2 regions of the Paeniglutamicibacter psychrophenolicus genome follow, and region 1 is predicted to be linked to the other one. Evidence: riboswitches for the same ligand, from Rfam matches in the RefSeq annotation. Region 1 holds a riboswitch; the other holds the start of a gene.

Region 1 (7,153 bases):
GACTGCGGCACCGGTGCCGCAGGCTTCGGCCGGGGCTCGCCGAGCAGCACGGAGGCGACGGCCAGGACCAGGAAGAGCAACAGGGCCAGGACGTTGGCCACGCCACCGGCACGCCAGGCCCAGTCGTATCCCAGTCCGTTGCCGAGCCACAGCCGCATCAGCAACCCCGCCCAGAGCAGGATCGCCGGGGCCCACATCATCGGGCGGTAGGGCAAGGGGCGCCGCAGGATCGCGGGAAGGATGCTCGAGGAGTGTGCAATGACCATCGAGATGGTGAATCCCAGGAACACTGCGTGGATGACGGTGTCGTAGGCGGCCCGGGTGCCGGGGAATCCGAAGCACCAGGTGATTGCGGCAACCAGCAGCCATCCGTAGCCGGCGAGCATGCAGGTGGCCATGAACCGGGTGGCGCCGGTGGCACGGATGGTGCGGCGGGCAACGTCGTGGGCCGCCAGCCACAGCGCCAGCGCGGCAAGGGCCAGGCCGAACCCGATCGATCCCCACGACGGGTTCAACAGCGAGGCCACCACCGCGAAGGTGAGCAGCCAGGAGAGCTGGAGCGCCCGGGTTCCGGCCAGCGGGCCCATGGAGATGCGCGCCAGTTCGACGCGCTCGCCCGCGATGCTCAGCACCAGGAAGGCCACCAGCCAGGGCAGCAGCAGGGCCATGTCGACCCCGCCGAGCCACAGGATCGCAGCCCCCGTGCCCAGCGCGGCGCCCAGCAGCTGGATGAGCACGGCATGGTCGCGTTGGCGGCGCCAGAGCGGAAGGTAGACCCACACCAGGGCGGCCATCCCGGCGAGCAGGCCCAGCTTTCCGGCGTAGCGCGGCACCTCGGAAAGCAGCAGGAGGGATCCAACTCCCAGCAGCAGCGGGCTGAGGTAGCCGGCGCGCCGGCCCAGGGCCACCGCGCGTTCAAGGGCAACCAGGGTTCCCACGAACCCCAGGGCCAGCACCATCCCGTGGACCTCTCCCCAGTGGGCGGCGTTCAGCGGAGCGGGCAAATCCAGGAGAAGCAGGGCGGCGTTGAGCCCGGCCAGCAGGCTCGCGGCAGCGGGCAGCATGAACAGGGTACGTGCCGGGATCGGCCGGGGCTTGGCTTGGATGGATTTCCGGGCGACTCTCATCCGGAGTGGTTTTCGCTGGCTGCGGTGCGCAGCTGCAGGGCGCACTGGCCGGGGGCCGAAAACGGCAGAAGGGTGCTGGAGGAACCGTCGAGTCCCATCTCGGCGAAGGCCCCCTGGATGATCCCCAGGTGGACGCCGCAGACGATGTCCGGATGCTTGCTGGCCGCTTCAATGAGCGGGCAGCGGGTCAGCACCACGTGTTCGTTGGAGGCGTCGGGTTCGGGGGCGAACCCGACCGCTTCGAGCATGTCGACCACGTGGGAGCGGGCTGCCTCCGCGGGGCGCTGTCCATGGTGCTCACCTTGTTGCTTGAGCGTCAATTCCCTGCCCCAGGCCTTCCCCGCATCCACCGCATCCTGGACCGGATGCGCACTGGTTTCATGCAGCACGGTGGCCAGCGCGGAGGCCAGGGAGGCATATGGGGAATGCTCGATGGGTTTCTTGGCTTCCCAGAGCCATGCGGGGCGGCCACGGCCTTTCGAGGCGGCGCGCTCGCGGCTCAGGTAGCCGTCGCGCAACAGGTCCTCGAGGTGCGCCCGGACGGTGTTTTCATGCAGTCCGCAAATGTGTGTGACGGCAGCGAGCGTGGCGGGGGCCGACTGCGCTTCCAGCAGCTCAAGAATCCGCATGCGTGTGGGCGAGAGCGGGCGCCCGAAAGAGGTGCGCCGGGTGGGGGCCGGGGAACGATCCGAGGGACCGGTCACGGGGTGGCCAAGGCGGCAAATGACATGCGGCGGCGACTACGATTATTTTCCACGTAGTTGACTGTACTAAAATGATTCGAAGGTTGCCAGTCGATGCTGGAAATCGAAACCCCTCTTGAGCAAAGGAACCCCATCGTGGCTGACATTGTTATCTCTTCCAGCAAGGAAGAAGCCGAGAAGCATACCCAACCCGCGGCCCACGAGTGCGCCTGCGGCGATCATGATGCCGAACTTCCGGAGCTTGACGCCCGGGCCATCCCGCACGCGATCCGCCACGCCACGATCTTTGGAGCACTGGATTCCCTCGCCGTGGGCGGCGGCCTGGTCCTGGTGGCCCCGCACAACCCGCTGCCGCTGCTGGACCAGCTCGAGGGCCGGGCGCCCGGCGCCTTCGAGATCAGCTACCTCGAAGAGGGGCCGGAGGCCTGGCGCCTGCAATTGGTGCGCAAGGCCTAGAAAACCTCGGGGAAGACTCGTGGGGCCCGGCCGAGACGGCCTGGCCCCACGAGTCCTTGCCTTGGCACGTCCGACATCGGAGCGCCCAACATGGCCTGCGCTACTGCCCGGCGGTGCCCGGTCCGGCGATGTTGACCATCCAGTCGACACCGAACTTGTCCGTCAGCATGCCGAACCAGTCGCCCCAGGGCGCCTGGGCCAGCGGCTCGCCGATCTTGGCTCCGTCGCTGAGCTTGTCCCAGTAACCTGTCACTTCTTCCTTGTCGTCGCCGCTGAGGGTGACGGAGATGGCGGTTCCTCCCTTCCATTCCATAGAGGCAGGGGTGTCGGCCGCCATCAGGTTCAAGCCGTTGGGAGCACGCAGGTGCCCGTGCATGATCTTGTTGTTGTCGTCCGGATTGTCCGTCTTGGCGAACTCGAAGTCCGCAAAGGGACGCAGGTCCAGCTCGCCACCGAAGACCGACTGGTAGAACTCGAGCGCGGGACGCGCCGTGTCACGGAAGCTGATGTAGGGATTGAGGATCGTGCCCATGGTGTTCTCCATCGTTTGGCGGGGTTCAACAACTAGCAATTCTGCCCGGCACACCCGCTTCCGGGAACCCTTGCGGGTGGATGTTTGCCGGGAATTCGCCGGGAAACGGGCAGGCGCGAATGGTGGCACGGCCCAGCCCGCCTCGAAGCCGGGCCTCGCGGCGGTCGCACCGATGCCGCACCACGGGAAATCCCGCGGCAACAAGGACGTCGAAGCGGAAAATCGCTACTAAAATGAATGACATGACTTCACCGTTTTCCGATTCCCTTCCCGACCCGGGATCGGCCACCGACTCCACCGCACTTGATCCGCTGATCGAGGATGTGGAAAAAGAGTTCTCCATGATGGTCGTCAAGGCGCGCCAGGCCATCCGCAGGCGCGCCGCTTCCATCCACCCGGAGCTTCAGCCCTTGGGCTACAAGGTGCTCTCCATCCTGGCCCGCGAGCAGGCCCAGCAACAGATCATCCTGGCCGAGGAACTCCAGGTGGACAAAGCCACCATGAGCCGAATGATCAAGTGGCTGGAGGCCAAGAAACTGGTCACCCGTGTCCCGGATCCGAACGACGGACGGGCCATGCTGGTCAGCATCACGAACACGGCCCGTGCCGGGGTGATCGCCTCGAGCGCTGCCTCGCGCCAGCTGCTGCGCAACAGGCTGATCTCCTGGGAGCCCGAGGAAATCAAGCGCTTCACGGACCTGCTGGCCCGGCTCAACGCCAACGACCAGCCGCAACACGGCAAATAATTTGACTCCATGGATTTACCGGCCCCGGCCCTTCACACCGAAGGGCCGGGGCCGCTGCTTTTGGCAGAGCCCAGATGGATATTCAATGCCGGGTCGGGAACCGGAAACGCAGTCAGGCGCTTCGAAGGTTCTTCAACGAATTGCCCGGAATCACCGTTCACGTTCGCCAGGATGCCGTATCCAGTGAACCCGGCAGGCACTTGTTCGATCAATCGGCACTTTGCCGTGACGAATTGTTAAGCACCCGTCTTGCCTCGGCGGCGCGGATTCGGGAAGACTCATCAGCAGAATCACGAGCTCCAATCATTCACGGCCCTGGCCGATTGGACCGCAACCCTCTTCGTCATAGCGGGGTGCTCCAGGTGACGATTCGACGCCGCCCAACCGGGCCGGCGTAAGTATGGCGTCGTGCAAGCGCATGCGCCAGCCACGAAAGGATCCGTTTCCCATGTCCGAAACCCTGATCGAAGAAACCCTGGAATCGGTTCGCGCCGAAAAGCTCACCGCCGCCGGCAACGCCTGGGGCGAGCGCATCGCCGCCAACACCGCCAGCGCGGCGCTCACCTTCAAGACCAGCGGCGTGTCCACCGGATCGGTCTCCAGCGAGATCACCGCCGGGAAGCACCGTTTCATCGTCGACGAGCCCGAGGCCCTGGCCGGGGACGACGCGGCCGCCAGCCCCGTCGAGTTCGCCTTGGGTGCGCTGATCTCGTGCCAGGTCGTGGTCTACCGGCTCTACGCGCACCAGCTTGGCCTGAAGATCGACTCGCTGGAGATCAACGCCGAGGCGGACCTGGATGTGCGCGGGCTGTTCGGCATCGAGAAGACCATCCGCCCCGGCTTCGGCGAGGTCCGCCTCACCGTGAAGATCCAGGGCCCGGAAACCCGCGAGCGCTACGAGGAACTGCAGGCGGCCGTGGATGAGCACTGCCCGGTGCTGGACATCTTCACCAACCCGACGCCGGTGAGCGTCGAATTGGTCACCGCAAGCTAGCACGACCATGATCCGGCCGCGGGCCGGTGCCGATCGAGGGGATCGACACCGGCCCGCGGTTTTTGGTTTCCGCCCCCGGACCCGGGTGCGCTATCCCGCGATTGAGGTGATCTCGTTGGGCACCTCGGGCAGGCCCACGGTGCCGGACACCTTGCCGGTCTGCAGATCCACGAGGTGCAGCTGCTTGCTTGCCGGCTCGGTGACGTAGGCGATAGAGCCGGAAACGTGAACCGTCGGGCGCGGCTGCTGCCAGTCGAGCGGCTCCTCCCACGCCTCGACCACCGAGATGGCCCGCTTTTCCTTGCCCGTCTTCACGTCGTAAGCGTGCAGCTTGCCGTCGGTGCCCAGCAGCAGTGCGTCGCCCGAGGAGCTGCGGGCCAGGGAGCGGAACGAATAGCTGTAGTCGATGTCGATGAGCTTCAGGGAATTGGTAGCGGTGTCGGTCAGCGAGAAGGTGCGCGGGCGTTCGAGCTCGGCTTCCTTGTCCGTTTTGTAGTCCCCGAGCACCACGGACGAGGCCTCGGACCCGGTCTGGTTGCCAATCCGCCCGTACGCGTCCGGGGCATCGAGTTTGGCGATCTTTTCGCCCTTGATGACCAGGATGCCGTCCTCGCAACCCACCACCATGGCCTCGTCCTTGGCGACCGCCTCGCCGTGGACACCCGGGCACTGTGTGGACTCGGCCACCGTGGTGCGTCGGTGCCCGGCGTCCGGGGCGGAGAGCAGCTTCACCGCGTTGACGGCCTCCGCATTACCGTCGGTGACCATCAGTGTCCCGTCCTCGCGCCGCACGGCCACGCCGTGGTGGGCTTCGGGCAGTGCCACGTCGTCGGTGCGCGGCAGTTCATGGTTGGCGAGCTTGGTGGATTCGAAGATATTGATCTTGCCGGTGGCGTCGTCGAAGAGGGCGGTGTGCCCGGCATGGACCACCGCGTGCCCGGGCTTCCCGGCCGGGAACACCAGCTCGGTCAGCGAGGGTTCGGAGGTGTAGCGATGCGAGTGTTCCCCATGCTTCTCGGACCAGGCGCCGGCATCCAGGACCTTGAATCCCCCGGCGGTGGAGACGAGCACCCGGCGGCCGTCGCCGCCGGGATTGACGCGGTTGAAACCCGCAAGCTTGTGGTCCGAGAGCACCGCTCCATCGCGCGCATCGGCAACCAGCAGTCCCCCATCGTAGGTCAGCACGAGCCGCGGCGTCGCGGAGCCTGCCTCGGACACCGCCGGGACAGGGTGCGATGGCACCTGCTCGGCCCCGGGTGCGATGGAACCGCATCCGGCCAGCAGCGTCCCGGTGGCGATGAGTGCCAGGGCACCGACCCGGTTGCGCCACCAACGGGTGGCGGTTGGTGCATGGGGCGTGGTGCGTGTTTTTTGTTGCGACATGGCGATAACGGTAAGTTAAATGAGAATGATTCGCAACAAGGAAGCCGGCAAGATACAGACCGCGCCTCTTTCCGCGTCGTGGCTGGTCAACGTCGCATCGGGCCGCACCCCGCGGAACCCGGGAGCGGTCCGGGCCCGGTCCATCACCCGGGCAATCGTCAAAGAACCCTTTCACTTGAAGGTTCCGCTCGGTAGTATCAGCCCCACGTGCCCACGGCCGGCGCCATCGGCCGGGAACACGCCACTCGTCCGTCACTTTTCTTGAGGGAGAACCACGTGTCCGAGAAACATCAATTGCGGCGCAATGCCCTGGTCGCAGCCGCAACACTCACGCTCATGGCATCAACAGCTGTCGCCGGGCCAGCCACGGCCGCGCCGGCGGATCCAAACGCACAGGGGCAGGCCAACAAGCAGGAAAACGCACCGTCCACCACCATCGAGCTGGTGGGCATCAACGACTTCCACGGCCGCATCGAGGCCAACGGCGCCGAGGCCGGCGCGGCGGTGCTCGCCGGAGCCGTGAAGGACTACAAGTCCAAAAACCGCAACACGCTCTTCGTCTCGGCGGGCGACAACATCGGCGCCTCCACCTTCACGTCCTTCTCCCAGCAGGACGACCCCACCATCGACGCACTGAAGGCCGCCGGGCTTGACGCCTCCGCGGTGGGGAACCACGAGTTCGACCGCGGGTTCGACGACCTGCTCAACCGGGTCATCCCCCGCTACGGGAACGGCGACGCGGCGGCCGGGGCCGACTACGCGCTGGGCGCCAACGTCTACCTGAAGGGAACCAAGACCCCGGCCCTGAAGGAATACACGCTGCGGAAACTCAACGGCGTCACCGTCGGGCTGATCGGCACCGTGACGGACCAGACCGCCTCGCTGGTCACCCCGGCAGGCATTTCCGGGCTCGACTTCGGCGACCAGGTCGAGGCGGCCAACCGGGTCGCCGCGCAGCTGTCCGACGGGGACAAGTCCAACGGCGAGGCCGACGTGCTGGTGTTGCTCACCCACGAAGGCTCGTCAAGCAGCAATTGCGCCTCCATCGGCACCGAGGACACCTCGTACGGGGACCTGGTCCGCGAGGCCTCCGGCGAGATCGACGCGATCATTTCGGGCCACACCCACATCGGCTACTCCTGCGCCTACCCCGTGGACGGCTGGGCCAAGGGGCTTGAGCGCCCGGTGCTCCAGGCACATCAATACGGCAC
Region 2 (7,153 bases), 3.2 Mb from region 1:
AGTGCGTCGAGGTCGTGCGCCACGAAACCACCAGCGACGCGACGGTGGACACCACCATGGAGCTGGCCCGCCGGCTGGGCAAGGAACCGGTGCTGATCAACCGGGAGATCCCCGGGTTCATCGCCAACCGGCTGATGGGCGCGATCCAGCGCGAGGCGTTGTTCCTGGCCGACTCGGGCATCGCCAGCGTTCAGGACATCGACACCACCGCGCGCACCGCGCTGGGCCACCCGATGGGCCCGTTCGCGCTCATGGACATGGTCGGCCTGGATGTCATCGACTTCATCGCCCAGGCCACGTACGCCGAGACCGGTGCCGCCGAGGACGCCCCCAACGAGCGTGTGGCCGCGCTGGTCGCCGAGGGCAAGCTGGGCCGCAAGTCGGGGGCCGGGTTCTACGACTACAAGTAGGCGCGTCTACGGGCCGCCCGGCTTGCGGCCGTAGCGGGCCAACAGGTGCCAGACCTTCTTGAGCTCCTGGGGATCCAGCCCGGGCCGCAAGCGGGCGTGCCCGAGCCCGGAGGGGTCAAGCTCCCCGTCCCCGGCCAGCCGCGAGGCGAGTTCGGCCGGTCCCTTCCCGCGGTAGCCGGGTTGGTGCAGCATGGTGCCCGTTGCCGCGAAGCCCTGATGCCAATGGACCGGGCAGCCAAGCTTCCGGGCCGCCGCCTCGATCGGTGTGCCGCGGTACGAGGGGTCCAGCACGATCGCCTCGACGTCCCTGCGCAATTCCAGCACCCCGTGGACGTGGGCCTCGATGTAGTCATCGAGTGGGTCCCTGGAAGGATTTATGCCCTTCGGCTCCGGAATCCCGAAGCGCCTCGCGGTCCCGAAATGCGTGGGGCCGAACACGCTGTCGGGAAAGCAAAAGGTGCTCCGCTGAAGCACTGCCGGGTTCAGGCGCAGGTAGCTTGAGCCGAATCGCGGGGAGCCGCCGAACCCGTCGCGCCGCAGGTCAAGGGACCAGTACTTGGGCCGGAGTGCAGCCTCGGCGTCGTCGTAGTGCCCGCCAAAGAGCCTGCTTTCCCACAGGTAGCGGTCCCCGCCGGGCACTGCCGTGAGCCCGCCGTTGCCGGTGCCGGTTTCGAATTGCGACCGGTAGATCCCCTCGCGGGCCAGGGACTCGATCACGGTGGTGTCCCCGAACGGTGCATCGGGATGGAAATGGATGGTGACACTGGCGTTTGGATCGATCTGTCCACCGCGGGACAGGGCGCGCACATGCGCCAGTGCGGCTTGTGCACGCGCATCGACCATGGTCGTTCCTCGGGTGTTTCCGGTCGGAAGGTGCCGTGGTGCTAGTCGCTCTCGGGCTGTGTGCCGAGGCGGAAGTGGCGACCCGAGATGTTGGCGACCTCGATCTTGACCCAGGCTTCCTTCATGGTGGGCGTCCACGGCGAGACCCCGGAGCTGCGTGCCTCCTCGATCTCCGCGGTGGTCTGCAGCTGGTGCGCGTGTCCGTGGACCACCACCGACCAGGCCTCGTCGGAGAGGATGCCGTCGGCCTCGAAGGCCACCGCATCGTGCACCGTCAGGGCCGCAAGCTTTTCGCCTGGAGCCGTGCGGATGTATATGGTCTTGCCCACCAGGCCGAAGTTCAGCGGGAAGATATCGACGGTGCCGCCCACCGCGGTGGCCAGGCGGCCGTGGGAGGTCCTCTCGAGCAAGCTCCAGGCCTGCTCTTCGGTCAGCACCAGCACGGGTTCATCTGCATCATGGTCAAACATCATGCCTTCATAATTCTACGAAACGTAGAAAAATACCAGAGTTGACAACGGCAAGTGAACTTTCCGGCAACGCGGCCCAATTCATCCTTTCGATCCACTCCCTGCCCCCGGCTCGTGAAAGACTGGGTTTCATGGTCAAGGAAACAGGAGCCGAACGCGCCCGGCACATTGCCGCACGCTTCGAGGACCGCGCCCTGGAACTGCGCGCAACACGGGCCCGCGAACGGGGCCTGGTGCCCACCGTCCTGCCCTACACCGGCTACGGGCTCTCGGACCCGGAAAACGGCTGGGTGCGCATCTTTGCGCGGCTGGTGCTGGCCAAGCCCGGCGCATTCGATGCGGGGCGCCACCGCGCCAAGGTCATCGCCGACGGGGTGCGTGGCTGGCGGAACTTCATCTCCCCGATCGTCCCGCACGGGCAGCTCGAGGTGCACATCAACGGCGAACGCTTTGCCGTGCAGGCCGACCGCGGGGGAGTGCTCGACGTCAGGGTCGCCGCCACGCTGGCACCGGGCTGGCACGAGATCACCTTGCACACCGATGGTTCCGCGGCCGTGGCCGCCCCGGTCATGATGGTCGACGCGGCCGCCGAATTCGGGATGCTCTCCGACGTGGACGACACCATCGTGGTCACCGCACTGCCGCGCCCGCTGCTGGCCGCCTGGAACTCCTTCGTCCTGTCCGAGCACGCCCGCCTCGCCACCCCGGGGATGCCGGTGATGATGGAGAAGCTGATGCGTGACAAGCCCGGCGCCCCCACCTTCTATCTGTCAACGGGAGCCTGGAACGTTGCCCAGACGCTCACCCGTTTCCTCTCGCGCAACCTCTACCCGCAGGGCCCGCTGCTGCTGACCGACTGGGGGCCCACCGACAGGGGCTGGTTCCGTTCGGGCATGCAGCACAAGGCCGACCAGCTGCGCCGCCTGGCCAATGAGTTCCCGAACCTGAAGTGGCTGTTGATCGGCGACGACGGCCAGCACGACCCCTACCTCTACGCCGAATTCGCCAGGCGCTACCCCGACCACGTCGCGGCGATCGTGATCCGCCAGCTGACCCCCTCGGAGGCCGTGCTGGCCGGCGGACGCAGCCAGGGGATCCTGAACTCCACTCCCGGGGTGCCGTGGGTGTACGAGTCCGACGGGGCACGCATCGCCGAAAAGCTTCAGGAGCTGGGCCTCATCAGCCCCGACGCCGAGCAGGGGCCGGGCAAGTGAACGAACCCAAGCTCCGCGTCGAGGTCCCCATGCGCTGGGGAGACATGGACGCGTACGGCCACATCAACAACGTGAACCTGGTCCGCATGATGGAAGAGGCGCGCATCGCCGGCTTCGGCGTGCCCGGCGGCACCGGCAAGCCCGGGATCGAGCCGCTGGTCGACCTGTTCTCCGCGGTCCCGGAAAACACCCAGATCCTGGTGGTCGAGCACCGGGTGCGCTACGTCAAGCCGCTGGATTACCGCAACGTCCCGGCGCACGTGGACCTGTGGATCAGCGCCATCAAGGCAGCAAGCTTCGACATCTGCTACGAATTCCACGATCCGGTCGACGGCGGGGTGTGCGTTCGTGCCGCCACGACCCTGGCTTTCTTTTCCGTCGAGACCCAGCGGCTGCTGCGGCTGTCGGCGGAAAACAAGGAAGCGATGGCCCGCTACGCGGCCGAGCCGATCTTCCGCTAGGAGCGCTGCAGCTCGGCCGTCAACGCGTCGAAGTCCCGGGCCAGGGCCTCGTCCCGCTCGAAGCTGCACGGCTCAAGCGGCTCGGTGCTGAAGGAAAAGTAACCCAGCCCGGCGCTGCGCCGCGGGTCCGCCGGAAGCGCGAGCGCGTTGTTGTGGAAATTCACCCGGCCCAGCGAGACGCCCTCGGGACGGGTCGGGGCGATGCGCAGCAGGTGCGCGATCACGGGAAGGTCATGGGCGAAGACCTGGTGGTGGGTCCCGCCGGCAAAGACGTGCAGCGTGAGCCCCTGGACGGGGGAGACCATGACCTCCACATCGGCCGGAGCCCACAGCGTGGGTCGGGCCATCAGGGACTTGACCGCCCGCGGATTGGTGCGGTGGCCGGGGTGGAAGGACGTACAGGATTCGGACGGGCATGACTGGTTGCGCAAGGGACGGCGCCTTTCGTGTGCTCTTGTCCCCGGGGCGGTTGCCGCCAAGGACCGCTTCGTCATCCGAACCACCCGTGAAGCATGGGGTTGGTGTACGCGCCTGGTCGGAGCCTAAAGCTGGCGCGCATCTCGTGAAGCTGGTTTCATCGTACCAAAACGGGGATGACGATTTAGGGTGATGGTATGAGACTGATCTTGATCCGCCACGGGCAGACCGCCTCGAACGTGGCGCAGGCACTGGACACCGCTGCCCCCGGGGCACCACTGGACGAGACCGGGATTGCGCAGGCCCAGGCGCTGGTGGAGCGGTTGGGCGCCGAGGGGCGGGACGTCGACGCGGTGTATTCCTCGACGTTGCTGCGGGCCAGGATGACGGCCGGTCCGCTGGCGCAAGCCCGCGGATTGGAAGTGGCCGAGCACGCCGGGCTTACCGAGATCTCCGCCGGGGAACTGGAAATGCGCACCGACCGCGACGCCCAACTGGCCTACCGCGACGTGTTCTTCCGCTGGCTCTCGGGCGACCTTTCGGCCAGGGTGCCCGGCGGCGAGGACGCCCGCACCGCACTGGATCGCTTCGACGCGGTCATCGAGGGGGCCAGAAATGCCGGGACCGGGAAGCTGGTGGTGGTCAGCCACGCGGCAATGCTGGTGACCTGGCTTGCCTCCCGGAGCGCCAACTTCGACTCTGCACTGCTTTCCCCCGTGCCGCTGGCCAACACCGGTGTGGTGACCCTGGAGGATGCGACGGGATCGAGCTGGAGGCTGCGCAGCTGGCAGGGCCAACACCTGGAGTAGCGGCAATTTTTCGTGGCCTTCGGTTGATTGCATGGGGCCTTGCGGCTCGGGTTCATGACGTTGGCATTGGCTAAGTGGGGGCTTGGTCGATTAGGCTAGGCTTATCTTCCCTAATCCACAAAGGCGGTAATTGGTGAGCATCCAGCGTTCGGCACGTCCGGTTCGGCCCCAGGTTGTCCTCGAGGTTTTGGCCACCGAGCAACTGTCCCGGCACATGATGCGCCTGACCTTCGGGGGTCCAGGATTCGTGAACTTCCAGGACAAGGCCGTCTCCGACCGCTACGTGAAGATCCTCTTCGCCAAGCCCGAGCTCGGCCTGGTGCCCCCGTACGACCTCGATGCCCTGCGTGAACAGCTGGCCCCTGAAGACTTCCCGGTCCGACGCACCTACACGCTGCGGCACGTGGACCTCGAAGCCCAAACCGTGCAGATCGACTTCGTGATCCACGGAGACCAGGGACTGGCCGGCCCGTGGGCGCAGAACGCCAAGATCGGCGACCAGATCTGCTTCGCCAGCCCCGGCGGCCTCTACACGCCGAACCCCGAATTCGACAGGCACCTGCTCATCGGCGACGAGACGGCGCTTCCGGCGATCTCCGCCGCCGTCGAAGACATGACCCCGGAGATGGTCGGGGACATCTACCTCGAGGTCGCAGGACCAGAGGACGAGGTCCAGCTGGATGTGCCGGCAGGGATCACCGTGCACTGGCTGCACCGCGGCGGCTACTTCACCCCGGAAAACACCAAGCTCGAGGAAGCCGTGCGCAACGCCGAGTGGCACGAAGGCACCCTCCAGGTCTTTGCCCACGGCGAGCGAGAGACCATGAAGTCGCTGCGTGCCTACCTCAACGGCGAACGCGGAGTGGATCGCCGGGCCATGTCGTTGTCCGCCTACTGGGCCTACGGCCGTGCCGAGGACGAATTCCAGGCCGAAAAGAAGTCGCCCATCGGACAGATCTTCCCCGAAGCGCTCAACGCCTGACATGGGCTTCGGGGCGGGTGGTCTCCCGCAGGTCTTCGCTGCGGCTCTGCCTCGACGAGTCATCGCCTGCTCGAAGCGGTAATGACTCGGGCGGGGTTCCTACGCCGAAGCAAGTTCAAGCTGAGGCCTCATGCCGTTGCGTTGCGCGAAGGCAGGTGCCCAAGAAGGCAAAGTTCGTTCACACGCTTGGCGCGCTTGGTAGCTGACTGTTGTCCAGACCCAGCCTGGTCTCGTCGTTGTTTTGGTGCCCGGTGACTTCAAATGGATCATGCGTGCGCACCTTCCACTGAACCGCAAAAGATCTAGCCGATTAAACAGCTAGACCCCCATATCCAACGTGCGTCGGGGGGTCTGCATTTCTAGCCTAGATTGAGCCAGCCTTGACCGCAATGTGTGTGCGGGTGACGGCAATGCCGGCCTTCCTGACGCTGATCACCATGCCACCGGCCTACTCCATTGCCAACGGTATTGGTGCCGGTTTATCGCTTGGATTGTGGTGAATGCAGCGGCCGGTCGCCATGGGAAGATTTATCCGTTGATGTGGGTAGTTTCCGCCGGGTTCTTGGTGTATTTTGCCCGCGGACCGATCCCCGCACTACATGCCCGACCTCGTCACGATAAAAAGTTGACATTACTTGCTGTGATGCACTTCACTTGGAATGAATGAGCTTGAATTTCCATGATCCGAAATTTGGAGGCTAATCATGGCTGGATGTGTTGCCTGGTCCAAGGGCCAGATCGCGCACGGAAGCTAATCGCTGCCGCGCGGAAGCTTCACCTTCCGCGTGTAGCTCACCGAGCGTTTCCCCAGGAATGACCCCTGACGGAAACTAGTCCGCCATCCAAATCATTCACAGTGCGCCTGAGCTCTCAGGCGCAGGAGGTGTCAGCGACATGACCGCCGAGACAACCGAAAAATCGAGCTGTCTAATAACCGTCAACGGAACCGTCCGTGAATTCGATGGCCCACCGCATACCAACGCACTAGATTTCCTGCGTGGCGAGGGGCTTTTCGGTTGCAAGGAGGGATGCGCCGAGGGCGAATGCGGCGCCTGCTCGATCCTCGTGGCCCGCAGCGACGGGCAGGGGACCCGCTGGACGGCGTTGAACGCCTGCCTGCTGCCTGCCGCGACGCTCGACGGACAGGAAGTGATCACATCCGAAGGCCTAGGTAGCGTGGAAAACCTGCATCCGGTGCAGGAAGAGATGGCCAATCGCGGCGGATCCCAGTGCGGATATTGCACCCCCGGATTCGTCTGCTCCATGGCCGCCGAATACTACCGCCCGGAGCGAATCGCCAACACCGCAGTCAGCGCGGATCACGGCGAGGCGCACCGGTGCGGACCCAATGGATTCGATCTGCATTCGCTTTCCGGGAACTTGTGCCGCTGCACCGGGTATCGGCCCATCCGTGACGCGGCTTATGCCTTGGGTGCACCGGATGCACAGGATGAGCTTGCTGCCCGGCGTGATCTAGCCGCACCGGCGGCGGTGTCCACCGATATCATTCGTGTGGACACCCCCACCGGAGCTACTGGTCGCTTCAG

The links. A riboswitch is a leader RNA that binds a small molecule or an ion and turns the genes downstream of it on or off. The one in region 1 is predicted to bind S-adenosylmethionine.
Region 2: another riboswitch for S-adenosylmethionine. It lies ahead of JOF46_RS20700 (hypothetical protein); the one in region 1 lies ahead of JOF46_RS06375 (OsmC family protein).

Annotation. Positions count from the first base shown of each region.
Region 1 covers NZ_JAGIOE010000001.1:1,442,559-1,449,711, reverse strand. The annotation lists gene JOF46_RS06405 (hypothetical protein) at 1-1,127, opposite strand, end outside; gene JOF46_RS06400 (helix-turn-helix transcriptional regulator) at 1,124-1,831, opposite strand; gene JOF46_RS06395 (DUF2249 domain-containing protein) at 1,967-2,287, shown strand; gene JOF46_RS06390 (VOC family protein) at 2,388-2,819, opposite strand; gene JOF46_RS06385 (hypothetical protein) at 2,818-3,051, shown strand; gene JOF46_RS06380 (MarR family winged helix-turn-helix transcriptional regulator) at 3,062-3,565, shown strand; SAM riboswitch class IV at 3,854-3,972, shown strand; gene JOF46_RS06375 (OsmC family protein) at 4,014-4,559, shown strand; gene JOF46_RS06370 (hypothetical protein) at 4,650-5,942, opposite strand; gene JOF46_RS06365 (bifunctional metallophosphatase/5'-nucleotidase) at 6,219-7,153, shown strand, end outside.
Region 2 covers NZ_JAGIOE010000001.1:4,602,261-4,609,413, reverse strand. The annotation lists gene JOF46_RS20725 (3-hydroxyacyl-CoA dehydrogenase family protein) at 1-410, shown strand, start outside; gene JOF46_RS20720 (DUF3626 domain-containing protein) at 417-1,253, opposite strand; gene JOF46_RS20715 (pyridoxamine 5'-phosphate oxidase family protein) at 1,295-1,726, opposite strand; gene JOF46_RS20710 (App1 family protein phosphatidate phosphatase) at 1,855-2,937, shown strand; gene JOF46_RS20705 (acyl-CoA thioesterase) at 2,967-3,398, shown strand; gene JOF46_RS20700 (hypothetical protein) at 3,395-3,829, opposite strand; SAM riboswitch class IV at 3,844-3,966, opposite strand; gene JOF46_RS20695 (histidine phosphatase family protein) at 4,013-4,624, shown strand; gene JOF46_RS20690 (siderophore-interacting protein) at 4,758-5,606, shown strand; partial or broken gene JOF46_RS22415 (NCS2 family permease) at 6,014-6,204, shown strand; gene JOF46_RS20685 (xanthine dehydrogenase small subunit) at 6,501-7,153, shown strand, end outside.